DNA from 2 places in the Clostridium carnis genome. Region 2 is predicted to be linked to the other one. Evidence: riboswitches for the same ligand, from Rfam matches in the RefSeq annotation. Region 2 holds a riboswitch; the other holds the start of a gene.
What was found. Region 2 has a riboswitch for cobalamin ahead of ACYQ1T_RS10445 (ABC transporter substrate-binding protein). Riboswitches for the same ligand answer to the same signal wherever they lie in the genome.
Positions count from the first base shown of each region.

Region 1: it holds a riboswitch for cobalamin, as region 2 does, so the genes downstream of both, ACYQ1T_RS07125 (sirohydrochlorin cobaltochelatase) here and ACYQ1T_RS10445 (ABC transporter substrate-binding protein) in region 2, are expected to answer to the same signal.

Region 1 is NZ_BAAHYS010000001.1:1,512,490-1,518,002, forward strand. Features, by position in the region: rRNA gene rrf (5S ribosomal RNA) at 98-214, shown strand; tRNA gene ACYQ1T_RS07100 (tRNA-Phe) at 220-295, shown strand; tRNA gene ACYQ1T_RS07105 (tRNA-Cys) at 301-374, shown strand; gene ACYQ1T_RS07110 (S66 peptidase family protein) at 420-1,343, opposite strand; gene ACYQ1T_RS07115 (magnesium transporter CorA family protein) at 1,434-2,381, opposite strand; gene ACYQ1T_RS07120 (DUF6106 family protein) at 2,652-3,167, shown strand; cobalamin riboswitch at 3,294-3,490, shown strand; gene ACYQ1T_RS07125 (sirohydrochlorin cobaltochelatase) at 3,649-4,476, shown strand; gene ACYQ1T_RS07130 (cobyrinic acid a,c-diamide synthase CobB) at 4,476-5,513, shown strand, end outside.
Region 2 is NZ_BAAHYS010000001.1:2,162,168-2,167,680, reverse strand. Features, by position in the region: gene ACYQ1T_RS10460 (Dph6-related ATP pyrophosphatase) at 1-585, opposite strand, end outside; gene ACYQ1T_RS10455 (ABC transporter ATP-binding protein) at 742-1,497, opposite strand; gene ACYQ1T_RS10450 (FecCD family ABC transporter permease) at 1,509-2,537, opposite strand; gene ACYQ1T_RS10445 (ABC transporter substrate-binding protein) at 2,524-3,441, opposite strand; cobalamin riboswitch at 3,648-3,824, opposite strand; gene cobD (threonine-phosphate decarboxylase CobD) at 4,011-5,084, opposite strand; gene cbiB (adenosylcobinamide-phosphate synthase CbiB) at 5,081-5,513, opposite strand, start outside.

The DNA.
Region 1 (5,513 bases), 650 kb from region 2:
CAAAGAATTTTGGCTCTCATTCATGTGCAATTTTCAGAGAACAAACTCTGAAAATTAAAAAGAAGAAACTAAATCAAAGATTTAGGATCTCAATCCATCTAGTGATGATGGCGTAGAGGAAACACTCCTTCCCATTCCGAACAGGACAGTTAAGCTCTACAGCGTCGATGGTACTGCACGGGTGACTGTGTGGGAGAGTAGAACGTCGCTAGGTCATGTGGCTCGATAGCTCAGTCGGTAGAGCAGAGGACTGAAAATCCTCGTGTCCCTGGTTCGATTCCTGGTCGAGCCACCAGGTATGGCGCTATAGCCAAGTGGTAAGGCAGAGGTCTGCAAAACCTTTATCCCCGGTTCAAATCCGGGTGGCGCCTCCAAAAAAACCTACAAGAATTATTCTTGTAGGTTTTTTGTTATATAAATTAATATTTAAATATATTTTCACAAATTGATAAAGTATCATTGTTACTAGAAAATTTAAACTTAGAACCTATAGGGAATGTTATATTAGGATAAGCATGTCCGGCAGGAAATCCATAGATAATAGGAATATTTAAAGGTGATAAGAGTTCATTAAATATTTCTTCAACTTTAAAGCTTCTTGGATTATTCGAAGAACAATCAGTAAAATAACCTAATATAATTCCATTGCAGTATTTTAGTTTACCACTGCTAATTAATTGAGAAAGTAATCTATCCACAGAGTATGGACTTTCATCCACTTCTTCAATAAATAATATTGAATTTCGACAATCTATTTCATATGGTGTTCCAATACTTGAGCAAATAATTGAAAGGTTACCCCCTATAAGTCTCCCTCTGAAATCCCTTTTATTATGAATAGTGTAATTTTCACCACAAATTTCTCTTAAATTATATGAAAATTTATTATTGTTACTTAATGAATCAAAGAAGTATTTATTAGTAATATTATCTTTAAAATTAGAATTAATCATAGGACCGTGAAAGGTAGGAATGTTACATTTTTTATTAAGGTAATTTAAAAGTAAAGTTATATCACTATAACCACAAAAAGGTTTTGGATGTTTTTTTATTGCTTTTAAATCTAGATAAGGAATCATTCTAATGGCTCCATAGCCACCTCTAAAACAGACAATAGCATCTACTTCATCATCTAGGAACATAGCTGTTAAATCTTCAGCACGATTTTTATCATTTCCAGCAAGATAGCCATATATGTCGTATATATGTTTTCCTTTTTTTACTTTAAATTCAAGTTCCTCAAACTCACATATTTTTTTATTTATGAAGAGTTCATCATCACAAGAAGCCGGAGAAACTATTCCTATTGTAGATTGTTTATTTATTGGGTTTACTTTTAACAAAGGAATTCACCTACTTAAAATTATTCTTATTTATAAATATATTAAAAAAAATATAGGTTAGTACAAATATACTAACCTATAAAGAATATACTAGCTAAACATATCGTGTTTGTATAAGAAAAATGCTGCACCTAATGTTAATATTATTGTTATTACCATAGTTATTTCAAAACCATATTCATGAGTTAATAAAGGCATTTTAATAAAGTTCATACCAAATATCCCACCAATTACAGTTGGAATAGCCATTAGTATAGTAACAGATGCAAGAACTTTCATTACTATATTAAGATTGTTTGATATAACAGATGCAAAAAAGTCCATTGTACTGGCAAGAATATTACTATATATTTCTGTCATTTCAATTGCTTGTTTGTTTTCAATTATTACATCTTCTAAGACATCTTTATCATCTTCATATTTTTGCATTATTTCAAGCTTAAGCATTTTTTCTAAAGTTATTTCATTTGCTTTAAGTGATGTAGAAAAATAAACTAAAGATTTTTCTAACGAATGTAGTTGAATAAGCTCTCTATTTTTCATTGATTTATGAAGTCTTTTTTCTATCATTAAACTTTTTTTATCTATTTGTCTAAGGTACAGTAAATAGAAAGATGAAATTTTATTTAATATTTGTAGTATAAATCTAGATTTCTTAAATGAGTAAAAAGATTTAACTTTTCCATTTATAAAATCAGTTAATATTCTACTATTTTTTAAACAAACAGTTATAAGTTGCTTTTCAGTATGAATTATAGCAAGTGGATATGTATCATAGGTAAGAGAGTTATCCTCCATTTCGGTAAAAGGAATATCCACTACAACTAAAACACAATTATCTTCTATATCAATACGGGATGTTTCTTCATCATCTAAAGGTGCTTTTAAAAAAGGTAGTGGAACACCGGTCTTTTTAGAAATTAAAATTAGTTCTTCATCAGATGGGGCCACTATATTAATCCAGCAACCTGGTTCTAAATTATCTAGTACTTTTAATGAAGGATTTTGTTCGCTCATGCTTTTGTAAATTTGAATCAAAAAATACACCTCCTATTAGTTACAGAAACAATTATACTATTAAATAGGATTTTATGACATTAAATTTAAAAAATACTTATATAAAATTTTAATATTGAAGATAAACAAAGATAACATTAGAAAAAGTATATATTTATGATTAGTTTTCATTAAACAAACTTTAAGATTGAAATATCATCGTTAATGAATGAATTTTAAAGTGGCTAAAACCAGTAATTATTAGTATAATCACAATATTGTTTATTAAATACAATACGGGGGATTTTTAAAATGATGCATAGGGAAATTATTGCTAAGAGAAAGGTGCCGGTAATAGTAATAACACTTACTGTACTTACTATATTTTTATATATATCTGAAGCAATAGAAAGATCTAATCTTAATAGACATATTTTAGGTCGTATATTTAATTGGACATTGGTAGTATTAACATTAGCTCTTATATTTAGAGAAATTAGAAGTTGCAGACAATCCTATAAGCATGCAATAATAGCAGACAAGCTTATAATAAATAGAATAACTTCTAGAGAGGAAAAGAACTTAGAGAGTATAAAAATATCAGACATATTATACATAGGAAAAAGAGTGGATATTCCTAAAAAATATGCAGCGATAAGAAGATGCAAAAGTTATTTATGTAATAGAATAGGTGATGATGTTTATTATTGCATATATAATAACGATAATAAAGTGAAGAAAATAAAGTTTCAACCTAGTGATTTATTTATAAAACGTATAATTAAACACGGAAGATTAGCTTGTAATATGAATAATAAAATTAATTAATATAAAAATAGGTTTTTATTATAAAGACCTATTTTTTTATTTTTTAGTAAATAGAGTTTTGTGATGTAAAATCATTCATAAATAGTAAGTGTTGCAAGGAATACTTTATTAAGATATAATTAAAAGAAAATATTGAAAATTTTAGGTGCTTTAGAGTTATATAGTTCTAAAGTTAAAAGGGAAAGTGGTGTAAGTCCACTACAGCCCCCGCTACTGTAAAAACAGACAATTCTCTATAATATCCACTGGCATATAATTTGTTGGGAAGGAGGAGATGCGGTAGAAGTTTAAGTCAGGAGACCTGCCTAAAGTTGATGCTATCCTTCGGAGGGAAGATAAGTAGCAAGGGCAAGTTATATATAGTTTTAAAACTGGAATATTATTATATTACAGATTATTAATCTTGCTTTTTGTTAGAAATTTAGCGTCTCTTAAGGAGGCGCTTTTATTTTTTTAATTAAAAATTATTAGGAGAAGATAAATGGAAAAGGTTATATTAGTTGTCAGTTTTGGTACTAGCTATTTAAATACATTAGAAATGTGTATAGAAAAAGCAGAAAATCAAATTAGAAGAGCTTTTAAGGATTATAAGGTTATTAGAGCTTTCACATCACATAAAATAATAAAAAAATTAAAAGAAAAGCATGAAATAAATACTGATACACCGGAAGAAGCTTTAGAAAAGTTATATAAAGATGGTATTGAGGAAGTAATAATACAACCACTTCATCTTATTCCAGGAGAGGAATTTAATTATATAAGGAATGTACAAAGAACATTTGCAGATAAGTTTAAATCTTTAAAATTAGGAAGACCAATATTTTATTATCAAGGGATAGAGGAATTGCCACAAGATTATTCATTATTTATAAATTCGGTAAAGGGTTTACTTAAATTAGATGAGGGAATAATTATGATAGGACATGGAACGGCTAATCCGTCAAATGCAGTTTATGGTTGTTTACAAATGGTACTAGAGGATATGGGCTATGAAAATGTTTTTGTTGGAACAGTTGAAGGCTATCCTAATTTTGAAACTGTATTAAAAAGAGTTAAGAGAAAAAATATAAATAGTGTTATGTTAGTTCCTCTTATGTTAGTAGCAGGAGATCATGCTATAAATGATATGGCATCAGATGATGAGGATTCTTGGAAAACAATGTTAGAAAAAGAGGGTATAAAAGTTAGAGTTCATTTACATGGACTTGGTGAAATAGACTCATTTAACAATTTATATATAGATAGAATTAATGATTTAATAGAAGATAGATATTTAGGCATTGGAGAAACTAAGAAGGGGAATAGATAATGAAAACATTAATAATTTCATCAAATTGTAGTGGTGGTGGAAAAACCACAGTTACTTTAGGATTAATGAAGGCTTTAAAAAATAGAGGGTATGATATTCAGGGGTATAAAAGTGGGCCAGATTATATAGATACAGGTTTTCATAGTGAGATAACAGGTAAAGCATCTAGAAATTTAGATTTACATTTAATGGGGGAAAATGGAGTTAAAGCGAGTTTTTCTAGAGGAGATGGGGATTTAGCAATTATTGAAGGGGCTATGGGCTTATATGATGGAATGGGGATAACAGAAGAAGGGTCAACTTATAGCTTATCTAAAGTTTTAAATAATGCACCAATACTATTGGTGATAACTCCTAAAGCACAGAGTGTAACATTATGTGCAGAAATTAATGGAATTAAGAATTTTAAAAATGCCAACATAGTAGGTGTTGTATTAAATTGTATTTCTGAAAGTTATTATAAGTTATTAAAAGTAGCAATCGAGTTAAATTGTAACTTAAAAGTTTTTGGATATATTCCTAAAAATGAAGAGATGAAATTATCAAGTAGACATCTTGGCTTAGTGCAAAGTGTTGAGGTAGATAACCTTATTAATAAAATAGAAATTTGTGCAAATGAAATAGAAGATAATATAGATTTAGATACGTTAATTGATGAATTTAAAGATATAGATAAATATGAGGATAAATTTCACTTAGATAATTTAGGTATTAGAATCGGTGTTGCATATGATGAGGCTTTTAGATTTTACTATAAAGAAAATTTAGAGTTGTTAGAAGAAGTTGGTGAGGTTATTTATTTTAGTCCATTGAGGGATAAAAAGTTACCAGATAATATTGATTTTATTTATTTAGGTGGAGGCTATCCAGAAGTATTTAAAGAAGAGCTTAGTAATAATAAAACAATGTTAAAAAGTATAAAAGATGCTTTAAATAGTGGTATTAATTGCTATGGTGAGTGTGGTGGATTAATGTATTTAACAGAAAAAATAGATGAAGTTCCTATGGTAGGTTTCTTTAATGGAAAAAGCTATATG
Region 2 (5,513 bases):
TGTTTTAAAATTTACTTTATATTTAAATAATGGTCCATCATAAACAAATGTATGATATTCTCCATTTTCCCCACAAGGATCTGCTCCAGTTTTTTTAATATCTTGTACTAAATCATAATTTAAGACCTTTCCTAAGAAACCTTCATTTAAATATTCTAACTTAACCTTTTTTATTATTGCTTTAAAGCCTTCATCTATAAATTCATAAGTTAGTTTTTCTCTATCTTCATTCCATAATGGAAATACAGCTTCTATTTTTGCTTTATTACATCTATCAGTACACCAAGTTCTATGAGCTTCTAAATCTATATCACCAAAAACACAAATATTAGCATCTAAATTTTCTTTTGCTTTTATTAATGCTTTATTAAATTCTTCTTCATATTCAATACCTTCACATTCTACTAATAATAGTGGAATATTTAATGAGTGCGATACTTTATTTAATAAATCCTTAGAAATTCCATGAAACCAAGATCTTGAAGCATTTTTGTCAACTGTAACTAATAGTCCAACTGGATTATATCCTTTTTTAATCATTCTATATAATGCTAATGTACTATCTTTTCCACAGCTATATGACATTATAAAGTTCTTATTCACATTATCACTTTCCTTCCACTTAAACTTTTATATTAAAACCTTTATACCTAATCTATATATTAGCTTATTTGTTTACATTCTTTATACTTCTATTTTAAAATCTTATTTTTTATTTTCTTACTTTAAACTTTATTATTTTTATCTCCATTTTTCTAATGTATTTAACATAAAAGTTTTTATATCTATCCCATAAACATTTTCTAAACTTTCACTTTGGAATACATCCTTTGGATTTCCGCTACTTATTACTTTCCCTTTATTTAGTAACACTACTTCATCAGCAAACATTTGCACTAAATTTAAATCATGTAGTACTGCCACTACAATTTTATTATTTTCTTTTACCCATTTATTTAGATATTCTAAAATCTCTATTTGGCATCTTAAATCTAAGTGATTAGTTGGTTCATCTAAAAGTATAACTTCTGGATTTTGTGCAAAGGCTCTAGCTAAGAATACTCTTTGTAATTGTCCTCCTGATAATTCAGAAATTAACTTATCTTTTATATCTATTAATCCAACACATTCTAAAGAATTATTTATTATTTCTTCATCTTCCTTTGTTAAGGTAGCAAAGACTCCCTTTAAGTGAGCATATCTTCCTAAGGAAACTGTTTCGTAAATACTATATGGAAATTGTATATTAGAAGTTTGTGTCATAAGAGCTATTTTACTTGCAAGCTCTTTTCTATTTAATCTTTTTATATCATTATTATCTAATTTAATAACACCTTCATAAGCTATTAGCTTTGTTAATGCTTTTAAAAGTGTACTTTTTCCACAGCCATTTGGTCCTACTATGCATATATTCTTTCCTCTTGATACTTTAAAATCAATATCATTTACTACATTTATACCATTATAACCGCAACTGATTTTGCTTACTTCAAACAAACTTAAATCACCTACTTTGATTTTTTAAAATATAGATATGCAAAAAATGGAGCACCTATTATTGCTGTTATTGCTCCTACTGGTAGCTCTGATGGTACAATAATTGTTCTTGATACTAAATCTGTAACTACCATTAAACATCCACCAAAGACAAAAGACATTGGAACTACATAAGAATGTTTTGAACCAAATATTCTTCTTACAATATGTGGTGCAATTAAATCTACAAATCCTATTGTTCCACTTATAGCTACTGCTGATCCAGTTAATATTGATACAAAGATAAAAAGTCTTCTTTTTACTTTTTCACATTCTACACCCATGGATTTTGCTTGCTCTTCACCAAAGGTTAAAACATCCATTTCTCTACAGTACATTAAAACTCCAATTATTCCTATAATAAAAAATGGTATTCCAGCTTTTAAATAGCTCCATCCCCTCATAGAAAATGAACCCATTTGCCACATTGTTATAGCTTCAATTTTTTCTGTAAAAAGTGCTGTTAATGTTGTTAAAAGTGCATTGAAAAATAATGAAAAAACCATACCAGTTAAAATTATTGTGTTGTTTGATAGACTTTTATCAACTTTTGTAGCAAATAATAAAACTATTATCATTGTTATTAAACTACATAAAAATCCTACTAATGGAAGAGTAAAGTTTCCAAGAATGGGAATAGAAACTCCTAAGACTATTAATAATCCTACTCCTAGTGATGCTCCTGATGATACCCCTAGAGTATATGGCGATGCCAGTGGATTTTTCAATACTGATTGAACTACAGACCCACTGGCAGCTAAAGCTCCCCCTACTACAAATGCAAGTAAAACTCGAGGAAGTCTTATATTCCATATTATTGATACGTCTTTTCCATCTATACCTGATGGCAAACTAAAATTAAATAGTTTATTACCTATTATAGAAATAATATCTATAATGCTAATATTGGAACTTCCAATGGAAGTTCCAATACATATTACTAGCACTATAACAGGTATAGATAATAGTGCTAGACTTTTATTTTTTTTATTTATATTCATTTGGATAAACTGTCTCTGCCATTTGTCTTAATGCTTTTACAACATTTTGAGATGGTCTTGCTGATGAATTTTTGTCAATACTATATACACTTCCATCTTTTATTGCTGTTACATTTTCCCATCCTTCACGACTCTTAATATCATCTACTGCTTTCTTTCCATTTATATCTGGCATATTTGTTAATATTACATCTGGATTTGCTGCAATAATTGATTCAGGAGTTGGTGATATCCATGACTTTTCATTTGCAAAAATATTTTCTGCACCAATTATTTGAATCATTTCATTTAAGAAAGTATCTTGACCAAAGCTACTTAATTTTGATCCTGATCCTATTTCAAAGTAAACTTTCTTTTTATTAGTTATTTTATCTCCAATAGCTTTTATTTTTTCTACTTCTGACTTCATATCTTTAACTATTTCTTTACCTTTTTTCTCTGTTTTAGTTAATTGAGATATAAAATCTATATCACCATATATTCCATCTATGCTATAGCTACTTGGAATATATACAACTGGTATTCCCGCTTCTTTTATTAAAGCAAATGGATCTTTATCTCCAGCTTTATTATGACCTGATGCTATTATTATATCTGGTTTTAAAGATATAATAGTCTCTGCATCTGGATTTCTAAAATCTATCTTTGGTAAATCCTTACTTATACCTTCAACATCTGCTGAATATTTATCAGTTGCAACTAATTTATCAGCTAATCCTAAAGCTACTAACACTTTAGTATTAGACGGTGCTGTTGATATTATTGTATTAATTTCCTTTGGAGCAGTAAATTCTGTTCCCTCTCTGTCTGTCATTGTTTTTGGTTTTTCAGTACAACCAGCTAAAAGCATAACTGCAAATACTAATGCTCCAACTAGTGAAAGAATTTTGTTTTGTCTTTTCATTTTGTCTCCTCCTAATTTTATTTATTAGGGCTTTAATAATTAAGAATTATTACTTTAATTGGATTCATAAACTTTAGCTAAAAATAAAAGGCATACTTTGAGGTATGCCTAAATACACATTGTTTAAATTCATTAACATAATATAAAAGTAGCTTTATATTATAATGAACTTCCAATTAGTACCTATAATCTCACCCTCAGAAGATAATAGTTTGACATATTAGGCAGGTCTCCCGGCTTAACTTCATCCTACACTCTAACCTTCCCGCAAATTAAGCAGTGGCATTTATAGATTTCGTCAGTTACACGGTTACTGGGGTAGCTCAGGAATAAACCTGATTCCCTATTAAGCTTATAAAAACACCTATTATGTTATAAATTCACATTGATTATATTAGAATACTTGTTCTATGTCAATATATCATAACTTTTGTTATTTAATTTTTAAATTTTCTATATTTATTTTATTTCTTTTATTTGTTTGTTTTACTTATTTTACTTATTTTACTTCTTTTATTTCTTTATTTTATTTCTTTATTTTATTTATTTATTTTATTTCTTTTATTTAACTACTTTACTATTTCCTTAAGTGATTTTAATAATATTTCATTTTCTTCTCTTGTTCTTACAGCAACTCTATAATATGAGCTATCTAAACCATTATAATTTTCACATTTTCTAATTAAAACACCTTTCTTTATAAGTTCTTCCTGAATACTTTTATTATTTTTAACCTTAAACATTATAAAGTTTACAGATGGCTTTATAACTGAAATTTCTTCTATTTTATTTAGCTCATTATATAAATATAGTTTTTCTTTATTTAAAAATTCTCTTGATTTAGCTATATAATCTTTATCCTTAAGAGCTGCAATTACTCCATTTTCTGCAATAATATTTATACTCCAAGGCACTGACACTTTATTTATTAAGTTAACTATAGCTTTATTTTTAGTTATACCATAGCCTATTCTTATTCCTGGAATTGCAAAAAACTTAGTTAAAGATTTTACTACTATTATATTTTTATAATCTTCTAAAAAGCTTATACAACTAAATTCACTTTCATTATCTAAAAAATCTAAAAAAGATTCATCTACTACTAAAATTGCATTAACTTCTAATGCTTTCTTTGCAATATCCTTTATAAGCTCTTTTTCTACTAAACCTCCAGTTGGATTATTAGGATTACAAATAAATATCATATCTATAGTATTATCTATTTTTTCTATTATACTTTTATCTAAATTAAAATTATTTTCTGCCTTTAAATAGTGATACTTAATTTCTCCATCAACTGATAAAATAGCTTCTTCATATTCACCAAAGGTAGGTGCTTTAAGTAGTACCTTTCCTGGCTTTAATGCTCTTACTATATTAAATATAATTTCTGCTGCACCATTTCCTAAAACTAAATTTTCACTATCTATATTCTCATATTTTGCTATTGAATTTTTTAAATCATAATAAGTTATATCTGGATATTTTTCTATTTTATCAATAGCATCTATCATAGCATTTTTTACCAAATCACTTATTCCCAATGGATTTATATTTGCTGAAAAATCTATTATTTCCTTAGGATTAATTCCATATTTTCTTGATATTTCTTTTACATTTCCACCATGAACTACGCTACTCATAAAATTATCCTCCATAAAAGTTTGCATAACATAAAAATTATATAAGCAGTAATTGCTACTCCATATAATATGTTGTTAGTTTTATATAAATCCTCTAGCTCTATCTTTTTTATATTATCTCCTATAGTTGGCTTTTTAACTAATTTCCCAAAATAATAATTAGCTCCTCCAAGCATAATATTTAAAGCACCTGCTACAGCTGCTTCTGGATGAGCACTATTTGGGCTACTATGGTTATTTCTATCTCTTTTATATATTCTAAAGCTTCCTTTATAATCTAACTTTAAAACAAATGATACAAAAATAATAAGTATTCCAGTAAATCTTGCTGGTATGTAATTAAATACATCATCAAGCTTAGCTGGGAAATATCCAAAATCTTTATATTTATCATTTTTATATCCAAACATTGAATCCATTGTATTTACT